DNA from 4 places in the Pseudoalteromonas sp. Z9A6 genome. Region 1 is predicted to be linked to each of the others. Evidence: predicted binding sites of a transcription regulator. Region 1 holds the regulator's gene; each other region holds the start of a gene.
The links. Region 1 encodes LexA, which represses DNA repair genes until DNA is damaged. Its sites were predicted from a motif close to TACTGTATNNNNATACAGTA; they were not measured.

Region 1 (4,221 bases):
TACAGCGCTTGTTACATGAGCGTCAATAAGTAAGTGTGCTTTAGCATTTGCGGTAATTTGTATTTTAGTTGGCGGTTCAAATGGTCGGCCTGTTATGCCATTGAAGCTTTGCTGCTCGTTATTACTAAAGACAGTAATAAGTGGTGTAGTTAAGAAGTTCTCAAAAATTATTTGTGTTGGATTAACCACCTGAGAGGCAATATCGTCAAGGGAGGCAACATAATCAGCCTGCGTAAATGGGTTATTAAGATTACGTGTTGCAAGATGCTCCCCATAAACTTTATCAAGAGGGATTGCACTCATAATTAAACCACCTAGTAACCATGCTAAAATTTGTAGTGCTAATAAATAACCTAACCATTTATGTAACTTGCGAGCATGTTTAAATATTTTTTTATTCATGTTTTAGTCTTATTATTTTTAGAGGCTAGTTTATTACATTAATAGGATAAGTTACTGCGACATTTTGTCGCAGTTTAAACTATAGCTTACTGTAATCATTTAAAAATAAAAAAGATTACACTTAAATTCCTAACATGACTTATCTGTTTAATTGAGCTGAATATTTGATATCCAGCTAGCTTTAAATGCTAAAAAATACTTAAAAGCTGCGAAATATCCATATAAAGTGGTTAATAGAGCATAGTTGATTTGGTATAACGGTAAAACTGCGTTAAAGTTTGCAATGAAATTATTAGAGGATAAATACGAAACGATGTCGGAAATTCAATTTTTAAATGTAGATCTTGAGCTTGAATCAAAGCAAGATATTAGTTTGCTAGTGGCGGACTTGAAAAAAGTCGCGACGATTTTACATTATGACAAAGACGAATACCGTCAACTAGCGCGTATTGAAGCTACAGGTGAGGTGAGCACACCTGATAAAGCCATAAACCATATATGTGAGCTTATTGAATCGTGTTCGCGTAACGCGCTAAAGCAATGGTTAAGCTGTTCACGTAGAACGTTTGATATTGGTTTTGAATCAGGGACTTCTCCTAAGTGCTTTAATCAAGCCTTAGATGCAGATACATTATTGCGTATATCTGCGATTGGTGCGGGTATGGAAATTACCATTTACCCAATCGAAAAGTAACTATCTTCGCTCTACGACTGCTGCGGTCATTTTTGATACGCAGCACAGCTCATTGCGGCTATTTGTAATTTTTATTTCCCACACTGAACTACGTTTACCTATATGAAATGCTCTTGCCGTTGCTGTTAAAGTGCCGTTGCGAGATGCTTTTAAATGACTTGCGCTAATCTCCTGCCCTACACAGTAAAATTTAGTAAAATCGACAACAAAGTTAGCGGCATAGCTGGCAACTGTTTCGGCAAGTACAACGTTAGCACCGCCGTGAACTATCCCCATTGGGTTATGATGCTCAGGAATTGCCGGCATTGTGGCAACCAAATAATCATCGCCAATTTCTGTGACTTCTATCCCCATAGTTTTCATTAATGTTCCTTGGCCATTAATGCCTTGTTCTAACTGCTTGCACAGCTCTAAGGTGATGGGCTGGTACCAAATACTCATAATGTCTCCTTTGCATTTTTAATCATTTATAAACTTAGCTTTAGTTATATCCCTAAAATGTACACAAGTGAAATTACTTTAGCTATTTTAAGGCTTAATTTAAATTTGCGATTTTTATTTAACTGTATATACTCACAGTTAAATATACTGTATGGAAAACCAGTTGTATGCGACCATTAACGAACCGCCAAGCTCAAATACTCGAACTAATTAAAGTTTTTATTAAAGACACTGGTATGCCTCCTACACGTGCTGAAATAGCGCAAACATTAGGTTTTAAAAGTGCCAATGCTGCTGAAGAACATTTAAAAGCACTTGCTAAAAAAGGCGCAATTAAAATGAAACCAGGTGCAAGCCGTGGTATTCAATTAATTGAAGAAGAAGAGCCAGAACAATTAGGTTTACCGCTTATAGGGCGTGTTGCTGCTGGTTCACCTATTTTGGCGCAAGAGCACGTTGAAAGTCACTGCAAAATCGATCCATTAATGTTTAAACCGGCTGCAGATTTTTTACTACGCGTTAACGGTATGAGCATGAAAGATATTGGTATTATGGATGGTGATTTACTTGCTGTACATCGTACTCAAACCGCTGAAAACGGACAAGTTGTTGTTGCCCGCCTAGACGAAGACGTAACTGTAAAACGTCTTGAGAAAGCGGGTCGTAAAGTATTACTTCATGCTGAAAACGACGATTTTGACTCTATTGAAGTAGATCTTGAGAATGAGTCTTTTAATATTGAAGGCTTAGCCGTTGGCGTTATAAGAAACGCTGATTGGATGTGACTTTAAAAATAGCTTTTAAACAAGCAGTTTTATAAATGCGTACTAACTAGTACGCATTTTTGTTTTAAAATTTGTACTAAAAATAGGGCGTAAACAGCCCACTGACTATTTAAGCTGTAAACTTTTTTGCACTTATATTTTCCCCCTCCGAATGCGTTAAACCCCTTTGTTTTGCTCATATTTTGAACTTTCTGTTGCCCAGTTGATTACCGATTTTTTATTAATTATTCAATATCACCTGATTGTTTTTTATACTAAAACTTGCTTGTTGTTCGTTTTTTAGCTAATTGTTAATGTGCTGAGCTAATAATAACTCACAGCTTTTTAGTTTTGAGAACACACAATATACATAAACTCGTTGTTGGCGCAGCAAAACCAATCAATATTAAATAAGATTGGCTAAAAAAATAAAAATAACGAATTGGCGTTTAAGCCGTATGCCTCTTCGCTTTGCATTCGCAATAGCATCAAAGGAGCCGTCACATGGGTAAACTGACCTCTACCTTGTGGCTTATATTATGTGTTTTTTCGCACCCAGTTTTGGCTAACAGCCAATACAATATGCGCAAAGGCGTAACCGATATAAGCAATAATGTATATCAGCTGCACATGACCATATTTATAATATGTTGTGTGATTGGGGTGATAGTGTTCGCAATTATGTTTTGGGCACTTATTCATCACCGTAAATCTAAAGGGGCTGTACCTGCCCAATTTCACGAAAGCACTAAAGTAGAAATACTTTGGACTGCAATTCCGTTTGTTATTTTAATTGCTATGGCAGTACCAGCCACTAAAACCCTAATTGCAATGGAAGATGCCAGCAAAGCTGATCTCACTATTAAAATTACGGGTTCGCAATGGAAATGGCATTATGAATATATGGGTGAAGATGTAGAGTTCTACTCTATTTTATCTACCCCGCAAGATGAAATCGCGAATCTTGCAGATAAAAATCCTAACTACTTACTTGAGGTTGATAAGCCTCTTGTACTGCCAATAAATCAAAAAGTACGATTTTTAATGACTTCTGACGATGTTATTCACTCTTGGTGGGTACCTGATTTTGCAGTTAAAAAAGATGCTAACCCCGGCTTTATAAACGAAACATGGACGAACATAAACGAAGAAGGTACTTACCGAGGCCAATGTGCTGAGTTGTGTGGTAAAGACCATGGCTTTATGCCCGTTGTGGTGGTCGCTAAATCTGAGGCTGATTTTAAAACATGGCTTGCAGATGAAAAGCAGGCTAAACAAAAAGCAGCATTAGCAGATGCCGCATTACTTGATAAAACCCTCCCAAAAGAAGAATTAATGACTTTAGGCGAACAAGTATATATGGCTAATTGTGCTGCATGTCATCAACCTACTGGCATGGGGTTACCGGGCGTATTTCCTGCACTTAAAGGCAGCCCGATAGTGCTTGGCGATATAAAAGATCACATTGATGTAGTTATCCATGGACGACCCGGTACGGCAATGCAAGCTTTTGCCAAGCAGTTATCTATAAAGCAATTAGCTGCGGTTATTACTTATAAACGTAATGCGTGGGGTAATGATACGGGTGATGTTATTCAACCGAGTCAAATACAGACAGCACTTGATGCCAAAGTGGAGGCGAACTAATGAGTAGCATAGTAGAACAACCTAACGCCAATGAAGCTCATCATGCTCATCACCCAGCTAAAGGTTTTAAACGCTGGCTTTACACAACTAATCATAAAGATATAGGTAGTTTATATTTAATTTTTTCGCTGACCATGTTCTTAATTGGTGGCGCAATGGCCATGGTGATCAGGGCTGAATTATTTCAACCAGGTTTACAGTTGGTCGACCCTCACTTTTTTAATCAAATGACCACAGTGCATGGTTTAATTATGGTGTTTGGTGCGGTTATGC
Region 2 (4,221 bases), on a different contig from region 1:
GTTCTCGCTCGGCAGGTAGAATTGAACCTGGAGGGAAATCGCCGTTCCAAATAGATTCAACTATATATTCTTCAGCAAATCCTGCTGGGCTTTTCGCTTTAAAAATTCTCATCCAGTTCCCACTCGAATTAATCAACACTCATCGTTTTACACGAATAACTGACTGATTGTACCAGAGGAAGCATAACTAACAAGTAAAGTCAGGTATATTAATAAGCAAATGAGTAGAAATTAAAGATTAATAAATAATAAAATTTAGGTTTTTCTAATATAGCTACAATGTATAAATATACAGAGCAATATTCATTGTAGGTACATTGTAATTATTGGTATTTTTTATTTACACCATACCTAGCTGAATCAACTTAAAACACATAAGTACATTAAAAAGGAACACCTATGCAACAGAGCGTTCTAACCGCAACTTTAAAGAATTGATTAGGCAATGTACCAATGTTGTATAAGTAAGCGATATAACTAAGCTTATGTATCAATGGGAACTAAGTCGAGCGTCATGTAGCCTCTGCTGAGGCTGCATTGAGTGGTCAAAAATTTCATCTTATAAAAAGCGACTTCGGTAGCTTTTTTTTCCTTTTTGTTGTCGCATACATTATCCTAGGTCATAATCTAACGTCTTATTTAAACGCGGAATTTTTATGAACTGGCTTGCGCAATTACCCACCCAACGTACCCCGTGGCTTTTATTTACAGCTATCGTTTTTTTACTTGAAGTGACCGCCCTTTTCTTTCAATACCAAATGGGATTGGCGCCTTGCATAATGTGCATATATCAACGTACAGCCGTACTGGGTCTATTAGGCGCAGGAATTGTAGGTTCGACTAAACCACAGAGCAAAGCAGTTCGTATATTAGCGTATGTAATTTGGGGTGTATCGAGTGTTTGGGGATATTTAATTGCTCGCGAGCATATTGATATGCAAACCACCACGGACCCTTTTGCATTTAGCTGTGAGTTTGAACCAAACTTCCCATCGTTTATGCCGTTACATGAATGGATACCTAGCTTTTTTCAGGCGACCGGGGATTGTGGAAATATAGATTGGCAATTTGTTGGTTTGAGCATGCCTGCTTGGATGGAAATTATATTTGGGATTTTCTCACTAACACTATTTATTATAGTTATTGGCCGTTTATTAATTAAAAAGTCGATTTGATATGTTCACATTTTTTTCAAGCCAATTAGATGAGCTTAAGCACCTAAAGGTACGCAAGCGTCAGGATGTAATAGCACTTTCTTTAAGTATGTTATCGCCAACTGATAAAGTGTTACTACGTATTATTAAATTAATATTACTAAGTCCACTATTTTTAATATTCACAGTATTTAAAGGTTGGATATTAATCCCGTTTTTGGTACTCGGCGGACTTTGCTACCCACTTTTAACAACACCTATTGAAATCAACTTTGCTAAAAAACACTTAAGCGATGCATTAAAACAATTTAATCAGGGCGCATAGCGCCCTGATTGTTATCTACTGCTATTAAAGTGAAATTTTCCCCTCTAATTTGGCTAATAGTTTTTTACCAATTCCTTTAACTTGCGATAAATCACTGACGCTTTTAAATTCGCCGTTTTCTTCACGGAAGTCCACTATTGCCTGCGCTTTTTTCTTACCTATACCAGGTAACTTAGCAAGCTTCTCTGCATCGGCATTATTTATACTAATTGTCTCAACTTGAGGCATTTGCTTAGTTACTTCTGATAATTGTGCATACGCGGTAGTCGCGGGTAGTAAGCATAATAAGCTTATTATGAATAAATTTTTTAACGTTTTCATCAAACTTGTCCCTATTCTTCTTTTCTTAATTTTGAATATTGCTCAGGAAAACCAAAAAGTAAGGAACTGAAAAGCTCATCATTTAAAGTGTACCTAAACGCATTATCACTATGATCCGAAATCCTGAAAATGCAGCTGGTACAACAAGTGATTGCTTAACTAAAGTAAAGTTACCGTTTTTTGTCAAATTTAAGACACCTAAAAATTAATACTTCGCGCTTGCAAATTTACGCCCAAACCATTACTGTACATAAAAACAGTAATCTAATGGTTTTTACAAACCACGGTGCCAAGCAATTTTGCAGGAGAAATCATGGCTGTTGTTGTTAAATATGTTGTAGAACGAAACGGAGTCGAGCGTATGACGTTTACTACCAAAAAAGAAGCTGATGCTTATGATAAGATGCTCGATATAGCAGAATCACTTGAGCTAATGCTAGAAAAGGTAGACGTACCGCTTAGTGAGCAACAAATTGAATCACTTGCTTTAGAAATAGCGAAAAGCAAAGATGACTTTATGACCATATTAAAGGGCGGCAAAGATCCAGTTGTTACCAAAGCGCCAGCAAAAAGTAAAAAGTCAGATAACGTTGCATCAATTGAAGATAACAACGATAAAAAAGTAAGTTAATTCATAGAATGTTCCCTCCTCGAACGGGACAAACTAAATAAAAAAGGGAGCAACTAAGTTGCTCCCTTTTTTATTATACCAATTCGCTTAATTAAGTGATCTCTTTGAGGGTGGAAAAACGTGTTGATAGCTAGGCAAAAATTCGATATTTAGTTGTACTGAATGAGAATTTTTTAACGCCGGTAGCAACACGTTTAGCCCCGCAAAATGATTAAGTATTATTGCGGATTGGTATTAATTACTACTCACTTTAAAATAAGTAGTAATTGCTAATTAAAGCTCTTTTTCTACTTCATCAAATAAAGCAGTGATGTTTTGCTCTGGCTCTTTTGTTACTAAGCTAACAACAACAATTGCAATACTCGCTAAAATAAAGCCAGGTACTATTTCGTACATAAAGCTACTTAAGCTTTCACCATTGATAGTAAATGGTCCATATATCCAAATTAGCACAGTAAATGCGCCTACTAACATACCAGCTAACGCACCAGCAAAGTTCATGCGTTTCCAATAAAGGCTAAACAATACAAGTGGTCCAAACGCAGCACCAAAGCCAGCCCACGCATTACTTACTAGGTCTAAAATAGAGCTATCTCTATCGTAAGCCAAATAAATAGCGAACATAGCAACTACGGCAACACTAATACGGCCAACAGCAACTAGCTCTTTATCACTGGCATCTTTACGTAAGAATGTTTTATAGAAATCTTCTGTTAATGAACTTGAACTAACCAATAATTGAGATGAGATAGTACTCATAATCGCAGCCAAAATTGCAGCAAGTAAAAAGCCAGCAATAAGTGGGTGGAACAGCAACTCAGAAAGAATTAAGAAAATTGTTTCAGGATCTTCAACTACAATGTTGTTCTCATAAGTATAAGCTGCACCAAATATACCAGTACCAACAGCACCAATGGCAGCAACAATCATCCATGTCATACCAATACGGCGTGCTTTAGGCATATCTTTAACACTACGCACCGACATAAAACGAACAATGATATGTGGTTGGCCAAAATAACCTAAACCCCAAGCCATTGCAGAAATAATACCTAATGCAGAACCTGCACCAATCCAGTTAAGCATATCTGGATTTACGCTATGTAAAGTTGATTCTAAAGGTTGTTCAAGCAAAGAGTATGCAACCGTTGGTACTAGAATAAGTGCAATGAACATAATACAACCTTGCACAAAGTCAGTTAAGCTGACAGCTAAAAAACCACCAAACAAGGTATATAAAACAACTACGCCCGTTGTAATGTATAAACCCATCTCATAAGTTAAACCAAATGAGCTTTCAAACAATTTACCACCAGCGACAACACCAGATGAAGTATAAAGAGTAAAGAAAACAATAATTACCACAGCTGATACAACACGTAATAGGTTGGATTTATCATTGAAGCGATTTGAAAAGTAATCTGGGATGGTTATAGAGTCATTTGCTTTTTCAGTGTAAACACGTAATCTCGGTGCAACTAACAAATAGTTTAACCAAGCACCAATCACCAAGCCAATTGCTATCCATGTACTACTAAAACCAGTAACAAACATCGCACCAGGTAGGCCCATTAAAATCCAGCCACTCATATCAGATGCACCTGCAGACAGTGCAGCTACACTTGGAGATAGATTTCGTCCACCTAACATGTAACCAGATACATCGTCAGTAGATTGCTTATATGCATATAGTCCGATACCTAACATTACAACAAAATATAATGCTAGTGAAATAATCATTCCTGTTTCCAAATTAGCCTCCGCATAATTATTAATAACAGGCTCTTGAT
Region 3 (4,221 bases), on a different contig from region 1:
ATACATGTTTAAAATTAAAAAATAATACTAAAACACAAGATATCCCCGTTATTTTTGTTACATCCTTTGAAAACGAAGAAGAAGAGTGCTGGGAAGCAGGGGCTGTAGATTTTATAAAGAAACCAACTAACTCGGAAACTTTATATAGAAGAGTGCGCGCCCATATCACGATGAAACTTCAACATGACTTACTCAATCAAAAAGTATTTCTAGATGATTTAACAAAGGTATTCAATCGTCGTTATTTTGATGCGCATTTTTCTAAAATGGAACGAAGCGCCTTACGAGAAAAAGTTGACTATGCACTATTACTCATCGATATAGATTATTTTAAGCAATACAATGATATCTATGGTCATGTGCAGGGGGATACGGTGTTAAACCTAGTAGCACAAACTATTACTAATAGTTTGCAAAGGCCAACCGATTTTGTTGCGCGTTATGGCGGCGAAGAGTTTGTAGTTGTTCTACCGCATACAAGCACTGAAGGTGCAATTTGTGTTGCTGATAAAATTAAACAGAATGTGGCCGATTTAGGAATATTACACAAATATTCAGAATATGATTTTGTGACTATTAGTATTGGCGGTGCAACCCTACAACCATACGTAAATAACAAAAACACGTTGCAGATCGCAGATGAAAAAATGTATGAGTCTAAAATGCAAGGGCGTAACAAAGTGTGTTTTTAAGTTTAGTTAGCTAATAAATCACTCTGCCACTTAAAAACACTTTTTAGATGATAAATATTAAATAAGATTATTTATTACATGCTATGACATTTTTTGTACTTTTTATTGCTACCGCATGGGCAGTCATCATTTCTGCCTACTTTAATATCTTCAACAGGATATATAGTGCCATCTAAATAACGCCATTGAGTGTTTTCTTTAATAAACTGCGATTTTTCGTGAAGCTCACAAAATAAGTTTTGATAAAAATATTGGGCTTTAAATTCTACAGTTCCAGTATCGCCATCATGGCTTGAGTCAATTAAATCAAGATTTATAAATCGACAGCTGTTAGCAAAATCATTGATTTCTTTAACCGGGTTTTCAGCTTGTTTTTCTTTTGCGTAGGTTTGATAAACATATTTTGCATTTTTAATAACATAAGCACTGAATCGTGAGCGCATAAGTTGTTCAGGAGTGTCAGCTTGCTTTACAGATAAGTGAAGCGGCTCGCAGCAATCGGCATAATTGTGCCCACTGCTGCAAAAACATAATGTGGTATTGAGTGAAGTCATAATAATAATACAGAATCTAAAACATTAGTTTAACAAGCTTATTGAGCGAGTGGTATCTCTGTTGTTTGAGCGTTTTTAGTAAAACAGTATAGTTTTGTATTTGTTTTACTTAAATCGAACGATAGATTTGTAAGTAGTTGGTTATTAACTATATCGGTCCAGGTAATTACAGCTGCAAAGTTTCCATTATGTAACGCAGAATTTAATACATACTCTAGATTTACTAGGTGCTTCTGTCTAATAACAAGTAATTTACTTGTATCAATAGAGCATGAGTCAAGTAAAGCTTTGCTCGGTACATGATCTGGCGCAATTAATAACGTCCATGCATTAGAGCTATTGTATTGGTGTAATACTTTTAAAAGCTCAAAGGTCGCTGAAATTTCATCTTCAATTTGGATCAAATTTACGCAATCGCTTTGCTCGTCTTGTTGGTAACTTTTAACTGTTCTTACGGTAATAGGCTGTAACATAATTTCACTCACTGGGTTTTTATACAGTATTCATATACAGTAGTTTATACAGTGCTTTCGTGCAAGCATTTTATGCTATTTATTTGTACAGTTATTCAGCTTTTGATCATTGTTTTTTGTTTTTAAATCTATAATTCTTTATTAATCAACTTGTTATAGGCTTGCTTTTAAGAGGGTATTTTTAAAATAAACTTTTGAGTCATGTTTTCATTTGTGGGTTTTATACTGTGTAGGAGTATCTTTGTAACTATATACAGTATTTTTCAACACTGTATACAGTACTTATAACTTAATTAGTTTATGTGTTTTCACTGGTGCGAGGGATCATATGAGAAAACTGGAGTTGGTGGATTTGTTCGTACAAACTTGCTGCATAACATTGAGCATCTTTAAATCGCTTAGTTTCGATATGTTTGCGTATATCTGTAACCGCTGCAGTGGCAGGTGCGTACCCTTGGCTACTCGCTAAGCTCAACCACGCTACAGCATGAAATACACTTTGTGGCACGCCTTCACCTTTTACAAAAAATAAACCTAAATAAAACTGTGCTCTATGGTTTCCTGCCATTGCAGCAAGGCGCATCCATTTTGCAGCCAATGGAGCTTGATTATTTTTTAAATAATATAGGGCTTTATTAATAGTACTTTGCTCATCTTTTTTATTATCAATGGGCGCGGGGCTGCTTTCTGGTTGAGTAACAAAACCTAAAATGTTGTCTAGCTGTTGCTCTAAGTCTTGCTCACAAGGTGTTGTTTTAAGCATATTGGTTCATTTATTATTTTAACTACTTTAACAGTTTAGTATATAGCAAGGTAAAATGTCCTGTAAAAGATAATTTTTATGTTAAAATCTCGTCACTTTTTACTATCACAAGTTTATTATGTTTGAAGCCTTATTTAAACTCAGCGAAAATAACTCAACAGTTAAACGCGAATGCGTTGCTGGCCTAACTACCTTTATCACTATGGTATACATTGTATTTGTAAACCCGGCTATGCTTGCTGAGGCAGGGATGGACCAAGGGGCTGCATTTGTAGCTACCTGTATAGCAGCTGCGATAGGCTGTTTTATAATGGGTTTATGGGCTAATTATCCATTAGCATTAGCGCCTGGTATGGGACTAAATGCTTTTTTTACGTATGGCGTCGTATTAGGAATGGGTTATACCTGGCAAGCCGCATTAGGGGCTGTTTTTATGTCGGGTTGTATATTTTTATTTTTAAGTTTATTTAAAGTCAGAGAATGGATTATTAATGCCATACCTCTGGTGCTCAAGCGAGCTATCGCAACAGGTATTGGTGCTTTTTTAGCCTTAATTGCCCTTAAAAATGCAGGCATTATTGTCTCAAGCCCAGCAACACTAGTGCAATTGGGCGACATTACTTCCCCAGGCCCATTATTAGCTATATTAAGCTTTTTTGTAATTGCAGCGCTTTTATACCGCGATTTTAAAAGCGGTGTACTTATTAGTATTTTATTAGTGACAGGCATTGCACTAAGTTTAGGGCTTGTTGAATATCACGGTGTTATGGCTATGCCACCATCAATAATGCCTACTTTTATGCAACTAGATTTTGCCGCCGCTTTTGATATATCAATGATGAGTGTTATTTTTGCATTCTTGTTTGTCGATCTTTTTGATACTTCGGGTACATTAGTTGCGGTCACTCAAAAAGCTGGTTTAGCTGATGAAAAAGGTAACATGCCTCGTTTAGGGCGCGCACTAAGTGCTGACAGCTCTGCAACAATTGCAGGTGCGATGCTAGGCACGTCTACGACTACATCGTATATAGAATCGGTTGCTGGTGTTTCTGTTGGCGGACGTACTGGCTTAACGGCTGTAGTTGTAGGTATTTGCTTTTTACTAATGATGTTTTTTGCACCGCTTGCACAAATGGTACCGGCTTATGCTACGGCAGGTGCTATTTTATATGTCGCTGTACTGATGTTACAAAATTTAAAGTTTGTAAATTGGGATGATATGACCGATGCAATTCCTGTTACTGTGGTATTACTAATGACACCATTAACGTTTTCGATTGCGCACGGTATTGCACTTGGCTTTATATCTTATACAGCGGTAAAAGTATTGTGTGGTAAGCAAGATCAAATCAGTATTAGTGTTTGGATATTAACAGCCTTGTTTGTTTTCAAGTTTGCATTTTTGTCTTAATGACTAACAAAGAGACAAAAAAGCCTGCATAAATTTAATTTGTGCAAGCTTTTTTAATACTTTTATAAAAGAATTACCATTTCTTTTTAGGAGCAAACAATATATCTAAGTCGTCTTGCTCTTCTTCTGTTTTCTTTTTAAGTGCGCTTGCATTAGAAGCTCTTAGTTCAACACTAATTGCTTCTAAGTAACCTTCAACTTCTTGGCGTTTTGTTGTTACATATTCATCGGTGTATGTAACTGCATTGAGCGTTGCCTGTGCTTTTTCAAAATACTGCCTTGCAGAGCCAACCATACTCGCTGAGCGGGCAGATAAGCCACGTTTTAT
Region 4 (4,221 bases), on a different contig from region 1:
CTTCTAAGCGACCCGACTCTTCGTTGCTTTGCTGAGAAGGAAACATGCCTTCTTCTACGCCTACCATAAACACTAGCGGAAACTCTAAGCCTTTAGCTGAGTGAAGCGTCATCATTTGTACGGCGTCTTCGTGTTCTTCTGCTTGTCCTTCACCTGACTCAAGTGACGTATGGGCTAAAAAGCCTTGTAAAGGTGAGCTGTACTCTTCGTCTTCAGGCAGCTCATACTGATCACAAGCGCTAATTAGCTCTTCTAAGTTTTCTACGCGAGCACGGCCTTTTTCACCTTTTTCGGCTTGGTACATTGCCATTAAGCCTGAGGTTTGAATTGTGTACTTGGCTTGCTCATGCAAAGTTAGATCGCTAATTTTATCTTCTATTTGTTCTACTAGTTCTACAAACTTACTTACTGCACCAGAAGCACGACCAGATAAATGCTGTTGTTCTACAATTGCTTTTGCGGCATACCAAAGCGGTAACGATTCTGCTCGTGCACAATCTCGTATATGGCTCAATGTTTTATCGCCAATACCGCGTGCTGGCGTATTAATTACACGCTCAAATGCGGCATCGTCTTGACGATTACCTACTAGGCGTAAGTACGACAACGCATCTTTAATTTCTTGTCGTTCGAAGAATCGCATACCACCATAAATACGGTATTTTAAGCCTTCTTGTAGCATGGCTTCCTCGAGTACACGAGATTGCGCGTTACTACGGTATAAAATTGCGGCATCTTGTAGGGCATTACCTGCATTTAACCAGCTTCGTAGTTTGCTACTTACAAAGCGCGCTTCGTCTAACTCATTAAATGCCGCATAAATAGAAATTGGCTCGCCATCGTTACCGTCGGTCCATAAGCTTTTACCCATACGCTCTGAGTTATTTTGAATTAATGCATTAGACGCTTTCAAAATAGTTGCAGTTGAACGGTAGTTTTGTTCAAGACGAATGGTTTCTGCGCTAAAGTCAGTTAAAAATCGTTTAATATTTTCGATTTTAGCACCGCGCCAACCGTAAATACTTTGGTCATCGTCGCCTACAATCATGATACTGCTTGTATCGCCTGCAAGTAACTTTAACCATGCATATTGAATGGTATTTGTATCTTGAAACTCGTCTACGAGCATATGTGCAAAGCGTTGCTGGTAATGACGTAGTAACGTAGGGTTATTTTTTAACACTTCGTAGCTGCGTAGTAATATTTCGGCAAAATCTACTAGTCCTGCTCTATCACAGGCCTCTTGGTAGGCGGCGTAAACACGCAGCATCATTTGCTCGTTAATATCGTATGCTTGAATATCTTTAGGGCGAAGTGCTTCATCTTTTTTGGCGCTAATGTACCAGCCAAATTGTTTAGCAGGCCATTTTTTATCATCAATATTCATTGATTTTAATAAGCGCTTGATCATCCGAAGTTGATCGTCAGAGTCTAAAATTTGAAAGGCTTCTGGTAAGTTAGCTTCACGGTGATGAGCACGTAAAATACGATGCGACAAACCATGGAACGTACCAATCCACATACCACCTACAGGGGCTTTTAGTGTTTCTTCAACGCGGCTGCGCATTTCTTTAGCCGCTTTATTAGTAAAGGTTACGGCAAAAATACTGTAAGCAGATGCTTGCTCAACTTGCATAAGCCACGCAATACGATGAACTAACACTCGTGTTTTACCAGACCCAGCACCTGCTAATACCAGCATGTTTTGTAGTGGGGCTGCAACGGCATCGCGTTGTTTGTCATTTAAGCCATCGAGTAATTGTGAAACGTCCATCGTTACGCCTTTTTAATCAATATTGTGGGCAGTATAACAGGTGTTTTTGTTAGGCTAAATAAAATACTGTTTTTATAAACAGCTATTTATAAAATAGCCTTAAAAACGAGTAACTTGCTAATTTTTTAAACAAACAAAAAAGTGTAAACGCACAATAAAAATTGCTAATTTGACCTAAAGTTAGCAATTTTTACTAACTCTCTAAATCTAGGGTAATTTAACTATTTGATTTGTAAGCTTTAATAAATTGGCATAGAGTGTGTAAGTAAATAATTATAAAATCAAATAAATACAGAGGTTAGTATGGCAGATCAAGGTTCTGGCGGTAACGTAATCGCAGCATTATGTAATATATTTTTTCCTGGTTTAGGGCAGTTAGTGCAAGGGCGTATTTTAGCGGCTATATTTTTTGCACTCGCTATTATAATAAGTTACGCACTAATTTATGTGCTTGTAGGTTTTGTACTTGTGCCTATTATTTACTTATGGTCGATTATTGACGCAGCGCGTTATAGATCGCGAAGTTAACGGCTTTAAAGTTGAATAAAATAGCGCCCTTGTGGCGCTATTTTACTTTATATGTCCTGTGGTTTGCGGGCGTTTACGTATATAATTACGCAATTAAAGATTTACAGGCAAACCCTATGGAATATCAATTTATTCGCGACCCTATTAGTGGGCTACGTATTAAAATAAGCAGTGAACACGCCATTATTGGTCGCTGGCTAAACGAAGAAATAGGCAAAGACAAAGTAGCTATGGTGCAAGCGCTTATTGCATCGGTGAGTTCAAGCTATGAGCCGCTAACGCTAAAAGGCCAAGAAATAGATTTAATATTAACCAAAGACGAAGCACTATTTGAAGCCCATGCGCTTCATCAAGACAGTGAAGACCTAATAGCGTATCAAGATGACGATTTAGCGCTTGAAGAAAATGGTTTAAGTAGTGGTTGTGGCTTTGAAGATTTCATTGATTTAATTGATTCATGGGCTGAATTTAGCGGCTCAAAGTAAACTACATATTAAGATAGTGCTGATGCGTTAAGCTTCCTTTATCTGTACTATTACACTAATCAAAAACGACAGGAATGAATATGTCTGCCAATTTAAACAAGCTAGTAGTTATGCTAGAAATGCAAAACGCCATGAACACTAAAGTACATGAGCAATGGTTTACTCAAGGATTCGAATGGTACCGCGCTATTTGGGTTGAGTGTGCTGAAATGCTGGATCATCATGGTTGGAAATGGTGGAAAAAACAAACACCAGATACCGAACAAGTTATTTTAGAGTTGGTTGATATTTTTCATTTTGGTTTATCGCTTAGAATTGACGGCAAAACTAGCTACGAAGACTTAGCAAAGCAACTTGAAGCTGAACTTAGTAATGCTCAACAAGCGGATGACTTTAAACAAACGCTAGAAATATTAGCGGCTTCTGCTGTTGCAGATAAAACGTTTAATGCAGCTGCATTTGCTGGCTGTATGGCGCAAATGGGTATGGATATTGATGATTTATATCGCGGCTACGTAGGGAAAAATACGTTAAACTTTTTCCGCCAAGATCACGGTTATAAAGATGGTAGCTATATCAAAGAGTGGAACGGGCAAGAAGATAACGAGCATTTAGTTGAAGTAGTTAAAAGCCTTGATACGGAACATGCAGATTTTGCAAAGTTAGTATACCAAGGCCTTGAAGCGCGTTACCCAAAAATCTAGCCCAAGTAAACTACGTTAAATAATCTTACGATAGTCGGTAACACTCAGGTAATCGGCTATTTCGTTATGTGGTTGTTGGCTATCAGGGTTAGCAACTGCAAGTAAGTGCTCGATGCCGTATTCTCGTGCGGCATTTAATACCGGCACACTGTCATCTACAAACAAAGTGCGCTGCTTATTAAACCCTAAGTCTTTTTGTACTTGGTGCCACAAACTTTGCTGCTCTTTACTTACTCCATATTCATGAGTAGACACTACACCATCTAGGTAGTTATCAATCGCTGTATGCTCAAATTTTAGCATGACGCTCTCAGGGTGGGCGTTGGTAAGTAAAATTAACTCTTTGCCTGCTTTTTTAAGCTCGGTTAAAAAATGAGGTACGTCTTCACGCATTTTAATTAAATGCTGAGACTCTAGTTTAAGCTCCATTATAGGCAAGCTTAATTGCTGCTCCCAATAATCTAAACAATACCACTGTATTTGACCGCTCACAGCTTGATAGCGTTTTAAAATATCTGCTTTAGCTGCATCTAGGCTAATGCCTCTAGCTAATGCGTGTTGCGCAGGGATAACGTTAAGCCAAAAATGACTGTCGTAATGTAAATCGAGTAATGTTCCATCCATGTCGAGCAAAACGGTATCGATTTTTGACCAATTTAACATAGGAATTTCAACTTATAAGGTTTATTATTGAACTAACTGCCATGATAGCAAATTAACGCCAATGACA

Region 2: the regulator LexA is predicted to act here: its motif matches at 2,043-2,062, upstream of GQR53_RS01780 (YebG family protein).
Region 3: the regulator LexA is predicted to act here: its motif matches at 1,742-1,761, upstream of GQR53_RS02375 (SulA-like leucine-rich domain-containing protein).
Region 4: the regulator LexA is predicted to act here: its motif matches at 1,839-1,858, upstream of uvrD (DNA helicase II).

The regions. Positions count from the first base shown of each region.
Region 1 covers NZ_WTKZ01000065.1:3,819-8,039, forward strand. The annotation lists gene GQR53_RS17700 (hypothetical protein) at 1-402, opposite strand, end outside; gene GQR53_RS17705 (hypothetical protein) at 716-1,096, shown strand; gene GQR53_RS17710 (PaaI family thioesterase) at 1,097-1,537, opposite strand; gene lexA (transcriptional repressor LexA) at 1,705-2,322, shown strand; gene coxB (cytochrome c oxidase subunit II) at 2,806-3,948, shown strand; gene ctaD (cytochrome c oxidase subunit I) at 3,948-4,221, shown strand, end outside.
Region 2 covers NZ_WTKZ01000003.1:50,832-55,052, forward strand. The annotation lists gene fadR (fatty acid metabolism transcriptional regulator FadR) at 1-112, opposite strand, end outside; gene dsbB (disulfide bond formation protein DsbB) at 657-1,175, shown strand; gene GQR53_RS01770 (DUF6170 family protein) at 1,177-1,479, shown strand; gene GQR53_RS01775 (ComEA family DNA-binding protein) at 1,504-1,800, opposite strand; gene GQR53_RS01780 (YebG family protein) at 2,114-2,431, shown strand; gene putP (sodium/proline symporter PutP) at 2,705-4,183, opposite strand.
Region 3 covers NZ_WTKZ01000004.1:7,577-11,797, forward strand. The annotation lists gene GQR53_RS02365 (diguanylate cyclase) at 1-692, shown strand, start outside; gene GQR53_RS02370 (YchJ family protein) at 767-1,246, opposite strand; gene GQR53_RS02375 (SulA-like leucine-rich domain-containing protein) at 1,285-1,719, opposite strand; gene GQR53_RS02380 (SEL1-like repeat protein) at 2,018-2,482, opposite strand; gene GQR53_RS02385 (NCS2 family permease) at 2,601-3,893, shown strand; gene GQR53_RS02390 (hypothetical protein) at 3,967-4,221, opposite strand, start outside.
Region 4 covers NZ_WTKZ01000075.1:9,005-13,225, reverse strand. The annotation lists gene uvrD (DNA helicase II) at 1-1,774, opposite strand, end outside; gene GQR53_RS18670 (hypothetical protein) at 2,078-2,302, shown strand; gene GQR53_RS18665 (YacL family protein) at 2,419-2,787, shown strand; gene GQR53_RS18660 (dUTP diphosphatase) at 2,868-3,491, shown strand; gene yrfG (GMP/IMP nucleotidase) at 3,507-4,154, opposite strand; gene nudE (ADP compounds hydrolase NudE) at 4,216-4,221, shown strand, end outside.